Regions from separate parts of the Streptomyces sp. NPDC001407 genome, predicted to be linked through region 1. Evidence: riboswitches for the same ligand, from Rfam matches in the RefSeq annotation. Region 1 holds a riboswitch; the other holds the start of a gene.

Region 1 (7,163 bases):
TGGCGGCGCGGGATGCGGCCCGCTCGGAAAGCCAGGCGGCCTCCCTCGACCGCGTGGCGCATCGCCTCCGCCATCAGGGCCGGGTCCTGCGCGCGGGTGACCGCCGAGGCGAGCATCACCGCCGAGCAGCCGAGCTCCATCGCGATCGCCGCGTCCGACGCCGTGCCCGCGCCCGCGTCAAGGATCACCGGCACCCCCGCCCGCTCGGTGATCAGCTGGAAGTTGTGCGGGTTGCGGATGCCGAGGCCGGAGCCGATGGGCGAGCCCAGCGGCATGATCGCGGCGCACCCGGCGTCCTCCAGGCGGCGGGCGAGCACCGGGTCGTCGTTGGTGTAGGGCAGCACCGTGAAGCCGTCGTCCACCAGGATCTCCGCCGCTTCCAGCAGCTCGACCGGGTCGGGCAGCAGCGTGCGCTCGTCGGCGATCACTTCGAGCTTGACCCAGTCGGTGCCGAGCGCCTCCCGGGCCAGGCGGGCGGTGAGCACGGCCTCCCCGGCGGTGTAGCAGCCCGCCGTGTTCGGCAGGACCCGGATGTCGTGCCGGGCGAGCAGCGACAGCACCGAGCCCCGTACGTTCGTGTCCAGCCGCCGCATGGCCACCGTGGTGAGCTCGGTGCCGGAGGCGAGCAGCGCGCGCTCCAGGACGTCGAGGCTGGGCGCGCCGCCGGTGCCCATGATCAGGCGGGACGTGAAGGCGGTGCCCGCGACGGTGAGCAGATCGTCTGCCATCTGGGCTGATCAGCCTCCCTGCACTGCGGTGAGGACCTCGACGCGGTCGCCCTCGCCGAGCGTGGTGCCGGGCCACTGGCCGCGCGGTACGACGGCCTCGTTGACGGCCGCCGCGACCCCGCTGTGCGCCGTGGTCAGCGAGGCCACGAGGCCGTCGAGGGTCAGGCCCCGGGGCACCGAGCGGCTCTCGCCGTTGAGGCTGATGCCGACGTGGGCCTCGGGGCTGTCGGTGGGGTCCATGGGGTTCATACGGGCAGCTCCTGGAGCGCGTTCGAGAAGCGGAGGGGAGAGAACGGGCGGGCCTCGTCCGGCAGCCGTCCGGTGGTCAGCGCCTCGGCCATCACGTCGCCGGTCAGCGGGGTGAGGAGCACGCCGTTGCGGTAGTGGCCGGTGGCGGCGAGCAGGCCGGGCAGGGCCGTGGGGCCCAGCAGCGGGGCGTTGTCGGGCGAGCCGGGGCGCAGCCCGGCGCGCGTCTCCACCAGGGGCAGCTCGGTGATGCCGGGCACCAGCTCATGGGCGTCGCGCAGCAGTTCGTAGACGCCGCCCGCGGTGACGGTCGTGTCCCAGCCCAGCTCCTCGGTGGTCGCGCCGACGACCAGCTCGCCGTTCTCACGCGGCACGAGATAGACGTGGCCGCCGCGCACCACCGCCCGCACGGTCCGCGACAGGAAGGGCGCGTACGCGTCGGGCACGCGCAGCCGCAGGATCTGGCCCTTGACCGGGCGCACCGGCGGCAGGACGTGCTCGGGGACGCCGGCGAGGGTGCCGCTGCGGCTGCCCGCGGCGAGCACGGTCCGGCCGGCGCCGACGCGGGTGCCGTCGGCGAGTTCGGCGCCGGTGGCCCGGTCACCGGAGAGCAGCAGCCGTACGGCCTCCGCGCGGTGGAAGGCGACCCCCGCCCGTTCGCAGGCCGTCAGCAGGGCCCCGGCGAGCCGCCGGGGGTCGGTCTGGTGGTCGCCGTCCACCCGCACGCCTCCGCGCACGCCCGGCGCGAGCATCGGCTCCAGCCGGCGGCACTCACGCCCCGACAGCCACTGGGCGTCCAGACCGCACCGCTCCTGGAGGGCGTGCAGCTCCCGCAGATGGGCCCGGTCGTCGGCGTCGAGGGCGACGGCGAGGGTCCCGCAGGCGCGGTAGCCGGTGTCCTGGCCGCTCGCCTCCTCCAGCTCCGCCGTGAACTGCGGATAGCGCCGCGCGGACGCCAGATTGAGCGCGAGCAGCTCCTGCTCGCCGTAGTGCAGCTCGGTCACCGCGGCCAGCATCCCGGCCGCCACCCCGGCCGCGCCGCCGCCCGGCGCGGGATCCGCGACGGCGGTGCGCAGGCCGCGCTGCGCGGCACGCCACGCCGTGACCAGACCGATGACACCGCCGCCGACCACGAGGACGTCGTACGTCCCCGGTGACGCTGTTGAAGACGCGTGCATGGGCGTCCAGCCCCTCCCTTCGCCGGCATGACCCGGATCAGGTTCGTACGGTCGGAGGCCGCCAGCCTCCCTCTCAGCCCGGTCCGTCCGGGCTCCCGCGAGTGCTTGTACAGCGGCCACCCTAGTACGCGCCGCGAACCGTCCGGAAGGCCGGACGGGGGCGGCCGGAGGGGCGTGCGCGGCACCGGGGCGCGCCAAACACCGTGACGTTGTGTCAGAGGTCTCGCTACGCGGTGCTCCGGTCGGGACGGGCCGCCGCCCTACAGTTGACCGGGTGAGCGAGCACCGGAACGAACCGCAGACCACCAGTGACCGGCGGGCCGTCATCGTGGGGGCCGGAATGGCCGGGGTGCAGACCGCCGTCGCCCTGCGTGAGCAGGGCTGGACCGGCGCGATCACCCTGCTGGGCGCCGAGCCCCACCAGCCGTACGACAGGCCGCCGCTGTCCAAGGCCGTGCTGCTGGGCAAGGCCGAGGGCTCCGCCTTCGAGGTGGACTTCGCCTCCCTCGGCATAGACCTCGAACTCGGCCGGGAGGTCACCCGGCTGCGGGCCGGCGAGCGCCTGGTGGACACTTCCGCGGGGCCCGTTCCGTACGACGTGCTGGTCATCGCCACCGGCGCCCGGCCCGTCGAACTGCCCGGCAGCGCGGGTGTCCCGGGCGTGCACCTGCTGCGCACCCTGGACGACGCGGAGCGGCTGCGCCCGGTGCTCGCCGGGCAGCGCGACGTGGTGGCGGTCGGCGCCGGGTGGATCGGCGCCGAGTTCGCCACCGCCGCGCGCGAGGCGGGCTGCCGGGTGACCGTCGTCGAGGCCGCGGACCGCCCCCTGGCCGGTGCCCTGCCGGCCGAGGTCGCCGCCCACATGACCGCCTGGTACGCCGACAGCGGCGCCCGCCTGCTCACCGGCGCGCGCGTGGCCGCCGTGGAACCCGGCGCCGTGGTGCTGGCCGACGGCACCCGGCTGCCCGCGGACGCCGTACTCGTCGGCATCGGCGCCCGCCCGGCGACGGAGTGGCTGGCGGGCTCGGGCGTCGAGCTGGCCGCCGACGGCTCCGTGGTCACCGACGACCGGCTGCGCACCTCCGTGCCCGGCGTCTACGCGGTCGGCGACTGCGCGTCCTTCCCGTCCGCCCGCTACGGCGAGCGGCTCCTGGTCCACCACTGGGACAACGCCCTCCAGGGCCCGCGCACGGTCGCCGGGAACATCGTGCACGGCACGGCCGAGGGGCCCATCTACGACCCGGTGCCGTATTTCTGGTCCGAGCAGTTCGGGAGGTTCGTGCAGTACGCGGGCCACCACGTCGAGGGCGACGAGCTCATCTGGCGCGGCGACCCGGCGGGCGCCGCCTGGACGGTGTGCTGGGTGCGCGGCGAGGTCCTCGTCGCCCTCCTGGCCGTCGGCCGCCCGCGCGACCTGGCCCAGGGCCGCAAGCTCATCGAGCGCGGCGCGGCCATCGACCGGGCACGGGCGGCGAACGCCTCGGTCCAGCTGAAGGCGGCGGCGGTGTGAGCGCCCGCTGAGGGCTCCGGGGGAGGCCGCCTCCCCCGGGCGTCTCCCGGGCCCCGCGCGACGCGCCGCCGACAAGGTCGGGTCAACCTGGCTACCGACTGTCAGTCCCAGATGGCAGGCTTGTCCCGTGACCGAGATTGACGCAAAGATCGATGCTCTCGTCCCCGCCTGGCTCAACCTCCCCGACATCGCGGAAATGCTCGATGTCGAGGTGACGCGCGTCCGGCAGCTGGTCAAGGAGGGCCAGCTGATCGCGGTGCGCCGTGGCGAGAACCGAGTGCTCCAGGTGCCCGCCGAGTTCATCGGCGAGGGCAAGGTGATCAAGGGCCTCGCCGGCACCTTGACGCTGCTGAGGGACGACGGCTTCAGCGACGAGGAAATGCTGGAGTGGCTCTTCACTCCGGACCCGACCCTGCCCGGCACCCCGGCGCAGGCCCTGCGCGAGAATCGTGGCACGGAGGTGAAGCGCCGCGCCCAGGCGCTCGCCGTCTGACCCGTCCGCAGGCGCTGTAGAAGCGTAAGAGAGAACCGTCCGGTGTGCGGGCGGGGCCCCGGGCCCCGCCCGCACACCGCCGACCCGGGGGGATCCACCCGATGTCCGTCACCGCGCGCGAGCGGCTCGCCGACGCCCGGCTGTATCTGTGCACCGATGCCCGCAAGCGCCAGGGAGACCTGCCGGAATTCCTGGACGCGGTCCTCGCCGCCGGGGTGGACGTCGTGCAGCTGCGCGACAAGGGCATGGAGGCGGGGGAGGAGCTGGAGCACCTCGCCGTCCTCGCCGACGCGGCCCGCCGCCACGGCAAGCTCCTCGCGGTCAACGACCGCGCGGACGTAGCCCACGCCATCGGCTCCCAGGTGCTGCACCTGGGCCAGGGCGACCTGCCGGTGCCCGCCGCCCGCGCGATCCTCGGCGCCACGGTGCTGATCGGGCGCTCGACCCACGCCGAGGCGGAGGTGGACGCCGCCGTCGCCGAGCCCGGCGTGGACTATTTCTGCACCGGCCCCTGCTGGCCCACCCCGACCAAGCCGGGCCGGCACGCGCCGGGCCTGGACCTGGTCCGCTACACCGCCGCACTGAAGCCCGCGCGGCCCTGGTTCGCCATCGGCGGCATCGACGCCACCAATCTGGACGAGGTGCTGGAGGCGGGCGCCCGCCGGGTCGTGGTGGTCCGCGCGATCACCGAGGCCGACGACCCCGCCGAGGCCACGGCCCGCCTCGCGAAGCGCGTCCGCGCGTACGGAGCGTGATGCCCGGCGGCGCGACGCCGCCGGCACCATCCGCCACGGACCGGTCAGGAAGCGGCCAGGGAACGTCGGTCAAATGTCAACGGGACATGAACAGACTGTCCAGAAAGTGGACGAGAGACCGGCTAATCGGTCATATCGCAAATGAGGGTTGGGGCTGCGCGGAACCGCTGGTTAACTTGCCGGTATGGCCCTTGGCACAGCCTCCACCAGGACAGACCACGCCCGCACGGTGCGTGAGCTGCTCGCCTCAGGCGCGCAGTCCTATTCGTTCGAGTTCGCGGCCCCGAAGTCCGAGAAGGGCGAGCGGACCCTGTGGAACGCCATCCGGCGGATCGAGGCCGTCGGACCCACCTTCGTCTCCGTGACCTACGGCGCGGGCGGCTCCTCCCGTGAGGGCACCGTCCGGGCGACCGAGCGGATCGCGACGGACACCACGCTGACGCCCGTCGCGCACCTCACCGCCGTCAACCACTCGCTGGCCGAACTGCGCAACATCATCGGCCAGTACGCCGACGCCGGCATCCGCAACATGCTGGCCGTGCGCGGCGATCCGCCCGGCGACCCCATGGGCGAGTGGGTGCGCCACCCCGAGGGCGTCGGCTACGCCGCCGACCTCGTCCGGCTCATCAAGGAGTCCGGCGACTTCTGCGTCGGCGTCGCCGCGTTCCCCGAGATGCACCCGCGCTCCACCGACTGGGAGACCGACATCGGTCACTTCGTGGCCAAATGCCGGGCGGGCGCGGACTTCGCCATCACCCAGATGTTCTTCTATCCGGAGGACTATCTGCGGCTGCGCGACCGGGTCGCGGCGGCGGGCTGCGAGACCCCGATCATCCCCGAGATCATGCCGGTCACCAACGTCCGGCAGATCGAGCGGTTCGCGCAGCTCAGCAACGCCGCCTTCCCGCCCGAGCTGGCCGAGCGGATCCTCGCGGTGAAGGACGATCCGGCCGCTGTACGCTCGATCGGGATCGAGTACGCCACCGAGCTGTGCTCACGGCTGATGGCCGAGGGGATCCCGGGGCTGCACTTCATTACCCTGAACCACTCCACGGCGACGCTGGAAATCTACGAGAATCTGGGACTGCACCAGCGGTCCTGATGGCTGTTCCCCGGGGCAACAGCCGCACGAGAGGGGCGTAAATGGGCTGGACGGTCCTCTACATCGCGTTCGGCATCGTCGCGCTCTGGCTGCTGGGCGAGGTGCTGCTCCAGTACAAGGCGCGACTGCGCTGGCGGTTGCTGGCCTTCGTCGGCTTCCTCGGCGTCGTCGCGGGCGTCGTCCTCTCGTCCGTGCCGGTCATCGCCGTGGGCGCGATCGCCTTCGCGGTCGGCCAGACCTATGTGACGCTCTCGTTCCGGCGTGGGTTCGCCGAGGGCTGGGCGATCCGCCGGGAGAAGGGCACCGGCACCGGCGGGCAGCCCGCCGCCGAGGAGAAGGGGCGCGCCGGGCGCCGGCGCAAGGGCGACCGGAAGCCCAAGGCCGCACCGCTCCCCGACCCCGCCGCCGAGACCGCCGCGATGCCGCGGGTCCCCGAGCGCGAGGACGCCCCGGACCTGCTCCCCAACGCGGCCCACCAGCCCGCCCCGCCGTACGACGGCCACGACGAGACGGCATACCTGCCGCCCGTGCCCCCGGGCCAGGACGCGGGCGGTTTCGCCCCGTACGACACCTATGGCGCTCAGGGCGGCACCCAGGGCGCGCCGTCCCACGACGGTCAATTCGACTACGGGCAGGGGCAGTACGCCGCCTACTCCGACCCCTACATCGGCAGCCGGCCGCCGGCGCAGGAGCAGTACGACGCGTTCGGGCAGCCGCAGTACGAGCCCTATCCCCAGCAGCAGTACGGGGCGGAGCAGTACGGAGCGGGCCCGTACCCCGCGGAGGCGTACGCGCTGACGCAGCAGTACGACATGGACACCCCGCCCGGCGGGGTCTGGGTCCCGCAGCAGCGTGACACCGAGGCCGCACCGCCTCAGCCGCCGATGCCGGGGCATGGGCCCGGCCACGACGGGCAGCAGTACCGCTACTGACGTCGCACGCCGAGGGCCGGCTTTCCGGCCCTCGGCGTGCGGGCAGCGCTACTCTGAGCCGCGCCAGTCCGCTCCCGAGACGATCAGCCCGGCCACCATCGCGCCCGACATCCCCGCGTGGGCCAAGCCTCCGCCGGGGTGGGCGAAGCCGCCCGTGAGATACAGGCCCGGCACCCGCGTCGCGTTCCCGGGCCGCAGGAACGCGCCGTCCGCCCCCGC
Region 2 (7,163 bases), on a different contig from region 1:
GAGCGCCGCGTCGCCGAGGCCACCGCCCGCGAGGAGGGCAAGCCCGAGGCCGCCCTGCCGAAGATCATCGAGGGTCGCGTCACCGGCTTCGTCAAGGAGAACTCCGTTCTCGAGCAGGCGTTCGCCAAGGACAACAAGAAGACCGTCCAGAAGGTTCTGGACGAGGCCGGTGTCACGCTGAAGCGCTTCGCGCGCATCCGCGTCGGCGCCTGAGCCGTCAGCAGGGCAGCGAATGACCTGCGACCCGCTAGGGTCGTACGCAGCCGACCCTTCACCGGTCGGCCGCTGATGTGACGAGGAGGCCATTGCCGTACAGGGATCTGATAAAGACCCATCCGGCAATGGCCTTCTTCGTATGTGCACGAGGAGATCTCCAATGAATCAGGGTGCGGACGCCCGGCCGGTAGCCGACGACAAAAGCGACGACCACGGCAAACGCCGACGGTTTATGCTCAAACTGTCCGGCGAGGCATTCGCCGGCGGCGGGGGCCTCGGTGTCGACCCCGATGTCGTGCACGCCATCGCTCGCGAGATCGCGGCAGTCGTCCGCGAGGGCTACGAGATCGCCGTCGTCATCGGCGGCGGCAACTTCTTCCGCGGCGCCGAGCTCCAGCAGCGCGGCATGGACCGGGCCCGCTCGGACTACATGGGCATGCTCGGCACCGTGATGAACTCGCTCGCCCTCCAGGACTTCCTGGTCAAGGAAGGCGTCGAGACGCGGGTGCAGACCGGCATCACCATGGGCCAGGTCGCCGAGCCGTTCATCCCGCTGCGCGCGGTGCGCCACCTGGAGAAGGGCCGCGTCGTCATCTTCGGCGCCGGCATGGGCATGCCCTACTTCTCCACCGACACCACCGCCGCCCAGCGCGCCCTGGAGATCCACGCCGAGGCGATCCTGATGGGCAAGAACGGCGTCGACGGCGTCTACGACTCCGACCCGAAGAAGAACCCCGACGCGGTGAAGTTCGACGCGCTGGAGTACAGCGAGGTGCTCTCGCGCGGCCTCAAGGTCGCCGACGCCACCGCCATCTCCCTGTGCATGGACAACCAGGTGCCGATCCTCGTCTTCGAGCTGCTCGCCGAGGGCAACATCGCCCGTGCGGTCAAGGGTGAGAAGATCGGCACGCTCGTGAGCGACCAGAGCACGCGGGCCTGACGGCCCGGACGACCGCCGTCCTGGGCTGTCACGCCGCACAGGGACGGCAACACCGTGCCGTGGGAAGACCCCGGCACGGGGATGGACAACTGCCTGCCGGTCGGACACCGTGCAGGAGAAGACGCGCGCAGGGGCGAGGCTCTGCTTACTGATAACACCAGGAGCAAGTGGTGATCGAAGAGATCCTCCTCGAGGCCGAGGAGAAGATGGAGAAGGCCGTTGTGGTCGCCAAGGAGGACTTCGCGGCGATTCGCACCGGGCGTGCGCACCCCGCGATGTTCAACAAGATCGTGGCGGATTACTACGGCGCGCTGACGCCCATCAACCAGCTGGCGTCCTTCTCGGTGCCGGAACCGCGCATGGCCGTGGTGACGCCCTTCGACAAGAGCGCACTGCGCAATATCGAGCAGGCCATTCGCGACTCGGACCTCGGTGTCAACCCGAGCAACGACGGCAACATCATCCGGGTGACGTTCCCGGAGCTGACCGAGCAGCGCCGCCGGGAGTACGTCAAGGTCGCCAAGACCAAGGCCGAGGACGCCAAGGTCTCGATCCGTTCCATCCGCCGCAAGGCCAAGGACGCCCTGGACAAGCTCGTCAAGGACAAGGAGTCCGGCGAGGACGAGGTGCGCCGCGCGGAGAAGGAGCTCGACGACACCACCGCGAAGTACGTCGCGCAGGTGGACGAGCTGCTCAAGCACAAGGAAGCCGAGCTCCTCGAGGTCTGATGAACGACACATCCTGGGGGGCCCCGTCGAGCACCGGGTACTGGGGGTCCACCGACCGCGGACCCTCCCCCTCGCTCGGAGGGGACGTGCGCCCGGGCTCGGCGGGTCCTGTGCATGAGGCGGGCGCCGCGGCGCAGACTCGGCCCATGCCCATCGTGCCCTCCTCAGGCGGAGATCAGGAAGACCGTGACGAGGGGGCCGCCCACCTGCGCGGCCCTCTGTTCCGTGATGAACAGGAGCCCGACATCCGGCCCCAGGATTCTGCCCCGGAGCCTGCAGCCCCCCAGGCGCCCAAGGCCGGGAAGAAGAGCGCCGGCCGCGACCTCCGGGCCGCGATAGGGGTGGGACTGGGCCTCGGCGCGGTCATTCTCGCCTCCCTGTTCATCTACAAGCCCGTCTTCCTCGGCGTGATCGTCGTCGCGGTCGTCGTCGGGCTGTGGGAGCTGACCTCCCGACTGGCCGAGCGGAAGGCCGTCAAGGCCCCCCTGGTGCCGCTCGCGCTCGGCGGCGCCGCCATGGTCATCGCCGGCTACGCGAGCGGTGCCGAGGGCGCGTGGGTGGCCATGGCCTTCACCGCGCTCGCCGTGCTCGTGTGGCGGATGCCGGAGCAGCCGGACGGTTACCTCAGGGATGTCACGGCGGGCATCTTCGCCGCGTTCTACGTGCCGTTCCTGGCCACGTTCGTGGCCCTGATGCTGGCCGCGGGCGACGGCGCGTGGCGGGTGCTCACCTTCCTGATCCTGACGGTCGTCAGCGACACCGGTGCGTACGCGGTGGGCTGGAAGTTCGGCAAGCGCAAGCTGGCGCCGCGCATCAGCCCCGGCAAGACGCGTGAGGGCCTGCTCGGGGCCGTCCTGTTCGCCATGGTGGCGGGCGCGCTGTGCATGCGCTTCCTGATCGACGACGGCAAGTGGTGGCAGGGCCTGCTGCTCGGCCTCGCCGTCGCGGTCAGCGCCACGCTGGGCGACCTCGGCGAGTCCATGATCAAGCGCGACCTGGGGATCAAGGACATGGGTGCCCTGCTGCCCGGCCACGGCGGGATCATGGACCGGCTGGACTCCCTGCTGCCGACCGCCCCGGTGGTGTGGCTGCTGATGGTGGTCTTCGTCGGCAGCGCATAGGGCTCCGGCCTGCGCTTTCCTCGGTGAGGGGCTCGTTGTCCACAGGACGGCGGGCCCCTCTCCGCACGTCTGCGACACTGGTAGGACCATGCCTGCACCTGGAGAACTCACTTTCGTCGCGCCGCGCGGGGCCAAGCAGCCCCCGCGGCACCTTGCCGATCTCTCGCCCGCCGAGCGCCGCGAGGCGGTTGCCGCGATCGGCGAGAAGCCGTTCCGTGCGAAGCAGCTGTCGCAGCACTATTTCGCCCGGTACGCACACGACCCCGCGGCATGGACCGACATCCCCGCCGCCTCCCGCGAGAAGCTCGCGGCCGAGCTGCTGCCCGAGCTGATGAGTGTCGTCCGGCACATCTCGTGCGACGACGACACCACCCGCAAGACCCTCTGGCGGCTGCACGACGGCAAGCTGGTGGAGTCGGTGCTGATGCGCTACCCCGACCGGGTCACCATGTGCATCAGCTCCCAGGCCGGCTGCGGGATGAACTGCCCGTTCTGCGCCACCGGCCAGGCCGGCCTCGACCGCAATCTGTCGGCCGCCGAGATCGTGCACCAGATCGTGGACGGCATGCGCGCGCTGCGCGACGGCGAGGTGCCCGGCGGGCCCGCGCGCCTGTCCAACATCGTCTTCATGGGCATGGGCGAGCCGCTCGCCAACTACAAGCGGGTCGTCGGCGCCATCCGCCGGCTCACCGACCCCGAGCCCGACGGCCTCGGCCTCTCCCAGCGCGGCATCACCGTCTCCACCGTCGGTCTGGTCCCCGCGATGCACCGCTTCGCCGACGAGGGCTTCAAGTGCCGCCTCGCGGTCTCGCTGCACGCGCCCGACGACGAGCTGCGCGACACCCTGGTGCCGGTCAACACCCGCTGGAAGGTCCGCGAGGTCCTCGACGCCGCCTGGGAGTACGCGGAGAAGTCAGGCCGCCGCATCTCCATCGAGTACGCCCTGATCCGTGACATCAACGACCAGGCGTGGCGCGGTGACCTGCTCGGCCGGCTCCTCAAGGGCAAGCGTGTGCACGTCAACCTCATCCCGCTCAACCCCACCCCGGGGTCGAAGTGGACGGCCTCCCGGCCGGAGGACGAGCGGGCGTTCGTCCAGGCGATCGCCGCGCACGGCGTGCCGGTGACCGTCCGCGACACCCGTGGCCAGGAGATCGACGGCGCCTGCGGACAGCTGGCGGCGGCCGAGCGCTGAGCGCGGCCCCGAAGCGGCACTGATACGGTGCCATCGCGCCTCCGCGCGCACGAACGAACGCACAAATGAACACTCCGACAGGGGAGCGCGAGAGCGCTGAGAGTGCGGCACGGGCCGCAGACCCTCGGACCTGATCCGGGTCATACCGGCGTAGGGAGTCAATCGCACCATGAACACCAACCTCCGGCGTGCCCTCGGCGCGGCGGCCGCCGTCGCGCTCGGCCTGCCCGCGCTGGCCGCCTGTGGCTCGGGCGGCTCCGACAAGGCCGACGGCGGCAAGACCGTCACCCTCGTCTCGCACGACTCGTTCCAGATCTCGGACAGTGTGCTCAAGGACTTCGAGAAGCAGAGCGGCTACACCGTCAAGACGGTCAAGAGCGGTGACGCCGGAGCGGCGGTCAACCAGGCGATCCTGTCCGCCAGGCACCCGCAGGGCGACGTCTTCTTCGGCGTCGACAACACCCTCCTGTCGCGTGCCCTGGACAAGAACCTCTTCACGCCGTACGAGGCCAAGGGCCTGGACCGCGTCCCCAAGGACCTCCAGCTCGACGCCGCGCAGCACCGGGTCACGCCGATCGACACCGGTGACATCTGCGTCAACTACGACCGCGCGTATTTCGACGGCCACAAGCTGGCCCCGCCGCAGTCCTTCGACGACCTGATCAAGCCGGAGTACAAGGACCTCCTCGTCACGGAGAACTCCGCGACGTCCTCGCCCGGCCTCGCCTTCCAGCTCGGCAGCATCGCCAGGTACGGCGACGCCGGCTGGCAGGACTACTGGAAGAAGCTCAAGGCCAACGGCGTCGAGGTGGTCGACGGCTGGGAGCAGGCGTACAACCAGCGCTTCTCCGGCTCCGCCGCGGGGCGGAAGGCCAAGGGCGACAAGCCGCTGGTCGTCTCCTATGCCTCCAGCCCGCCCGCCGAGGTGATGGACGTGAAGCCGGAGCCGAAGGAGGCCCCGACCGGCGTCGCGACCGGCACGTGCTTCCGGCAGATCGAATTCGCCGGGCTGCTGTCCGGCGCGAAGAACACCGAGGGCGGCAAGGCGCTGATCGACTTCCTGCTGGGCAAGAAGTTCCAGGAGGACATGCCGCTGACCATGTTCGTCAAGCCCGCCGCCCAGGACGCCGCGCTACCGGAGCTGTTCACCAAATACGGCGCGAAGGTCACCGACCCCGCGACGCTCGCCCCCGAGAAGATCGCCAAGAACCGCGAGCAGTGGGTCAAGGCATGGTCCTCGATCGTCCTGAAGTAGACGTCACGGCAAGGCCGCCCAAGGCCCCCCGGACCGCCTCCGGGCGGCCCGGGAGGTCCCTCCGGCCGACGGTGGTGCGGCTCGGCCTGATGGCCGTGCCGCTCGCCTTCTTCGGGGTCTTCTTCGCCTATCCCGTCACCGCGATCGTCTCCCGCGGGCTCAAGGACGGCGGGCACTGGCAGTTCGGCCGCATCGGCGAGGTCGTCACCGATCCCGCGACCGGCCACGTCCTGTGGTTCACCACCTGGCAGGCCCTCGCCTCCACCGCGCTGACCCTCGCACTCGCGCTCCCCGGCGCGTACGTCTTCGCGCGTTTCGACTTCCCCGGCAAGCAGCTGCTGCGGGCCGTGGTCACCGTCCCCTTCGTCCTGCCGACCGTCGTCGTCGGCTCGGCGTTCCTGGCGCTGCTGGGGCGCGGCGGGCTGCTGGACGAGCTGTGGGGCGTGCGCCTGGACACCACCGTGTGGGCGATCCTCCTCGCCCACGTCTTCTTCAACTACGCCGTGGTCGTACGGACCGTGGGCGGCCTCTGGGCGCAGCTCGACCCGCGCCAGGAAGAGGCCGCGCGGGTCCTGGGAGCCGGGCGCTTCGCCGCCTGGCGGCGGGTGACACTGCCCGCGCTGGCGCCCGCCGTGGCCGCCGCCGCGCTGATGGTCTTCCTCTTCACCTTCACCTCCTTCGGCGTCGTGCAGATCCTGGGCGGCCCGCGCTACTCCACGCTGGAAGTGGAGATCTATCAGCAGACCGCGCAGCTGCTGGACCTGCCGACCGCGGCCGTGCTCACCCTCGTGCAGTTCGTCGCGGTGGCCGTGCTGCTCGTGGTGCACGGCCGGACCGTACGCCGCAGGGAGTCCGCCCTGAGGCTCGTCGACGCCGCGCGGACCGCCCGCAGGCCGCGAGGTGCGGCGCAGTGGGCGCTGCTCGGCTCAGTGCTCGCGGTGATCGCGCTGCTGGTGCTGGTGCCGCTCGTCCTCACCCTGCGCTCCTTCGACGGGCCCGACGGCTACGGACTCGCCTTCTACCGCGCCCTCGCCTCGGCGGGCGACAACGGCGGCACGTTCGTCGTCGCCCCGCTGGAGGCCATCGGCAATTCGCTGTCGTACGCGCTGGCGGCCACCGGCATCGCGGTGGTCGTGGGCGGCCTGGCGGCCGCCGCGCTCACCCGACGGGCGGGGAAGCTCGTCCGCGGCTTCGACGCGCTGCTGATGCTGCCGCTCGGCACCTCCGCCGTGACCGTCGGCTTCGGCTTCCTGATCACCCTGGACGAGCCGCCGCTGGACCTGCGCACGTCGTGGATCCTGGTGCCGCTCGCACAGGCCCTGGTGGGCGTGCCGTTCGTCGTGCGGACCATGCTGCCCGTGCTGCGCGCGGTGGACGCCCGGCTGCGCGAGGCCGCCGCCGTGCTCGGCGCCTCACCGCTGCGCGCCTGGCGCGAGGTCGACCTGCCGCTGGTGGGCCGCGCCCTGGCGGTCGCGGCCGGCTTCGCGTTCGCCGTGTCACTGGGCGAGTTCGGCGCGACCGTCTTCATCGCCCGGCCCGACAACCCGACGCTGCCCGTGGCCGTGGCCCGTCTGCTGGGCCGGCCCGGGGAGCTCAACTACGGCCAGGCGATGGCCCTCAGCACGATCCTGATGCTGGTGTGCGCGGCGGCGCTGCTGGTTCTGGAGCGCGTACGCACCGACCGTTCGGGAGAGTTCTAGATGTCCCT

The links. A riboswitch is a leader RNA that binds a small molecule or an ion and turns the genes downstream of it on or off. The one in region 1 is predicted to bind thiamine pyrophosphate.
Region 2: it holds a riboswitch for thiamine pyrophosphate, as region 1 does, so the genes downstream of both, ACFY1P_RS32625 (thiamine ABC transporter substrate binding subunit) here and thiO (glycine oxidase ThiO) in region 1, are expected to answer to the same signal.

The regions. Positions count from the first base shown of each region.
Region 1 is NZ_JBIAWF010000006.1:175,229-182,391, forward strand. Features, by position in the region: gene ACFY1P_RS11780 (thiazole synthase) at 1-728, opposite strand, end outside; gene thiS (sulfur carrier protein ThiS) at 738-977, opposite strand; gene thiO (glycine oxidase ThiO) at 974-2,152, opposite strand; TPP riboswitch at 2,150-2,261, opposite strand; gene ACFY1P_RS11795 (NAD(P)/FAD-dependent oxidoreductase) at 2,427-3,662, shown strand; gene ACFY1P_RS11800 (Rv2175c family DNA-binding protein) at 3,790-4,155, shown strand; gene thiE (thiamine phosphate synthase) at 4,257-4,910, shown strand; gene metF (methylenetetrahydrofolate reductase [NAD(P)H]) at 5,095-6,012, shown strand; gene ACFY1P_RS11815 (hypothetical protein) at 6,054-6,944, shown strand; gene ACFY1P_RS11820 (phytoene desaturase family protein) at 6,993-7,163, opposite strand, start outside.
Region 2 is NZ_JBIAWF010000036.1:28,199-35,361, reverse strand. Features, by position in the region: gene tsf (translation elongation factor Ts) at 1-213, shown strand, start outside; gene pyrH (UMP kinase) at 377-1,156, shown strand; gene frr (ribosome recycling factor) at 1,327-1,884, shown strand; gene ACFY1P_RS32635 (phosphatidate cytidylyltransferase) at 1,884-3,005, shown strand; gene rlmN (23S rRNA (adenine(2503)-C(2))-methyltransferase RlmN) at 3,094-4,200, shown strand; TPP riboswitch at 4,270-4,374, shown strand; gene ACFY1P_RS32625 (thiamine ABC transporter substrate binding subunit) at 4,370-5,455, shown strand; gene ACFY1P_RS32620 (ABC transporter permease) at 5,545-7,155, shown strand; gene ACFY1P_RS32615 (ABC transporter ATP-binding protein) at 7,156-7,163, shown strand, end outside.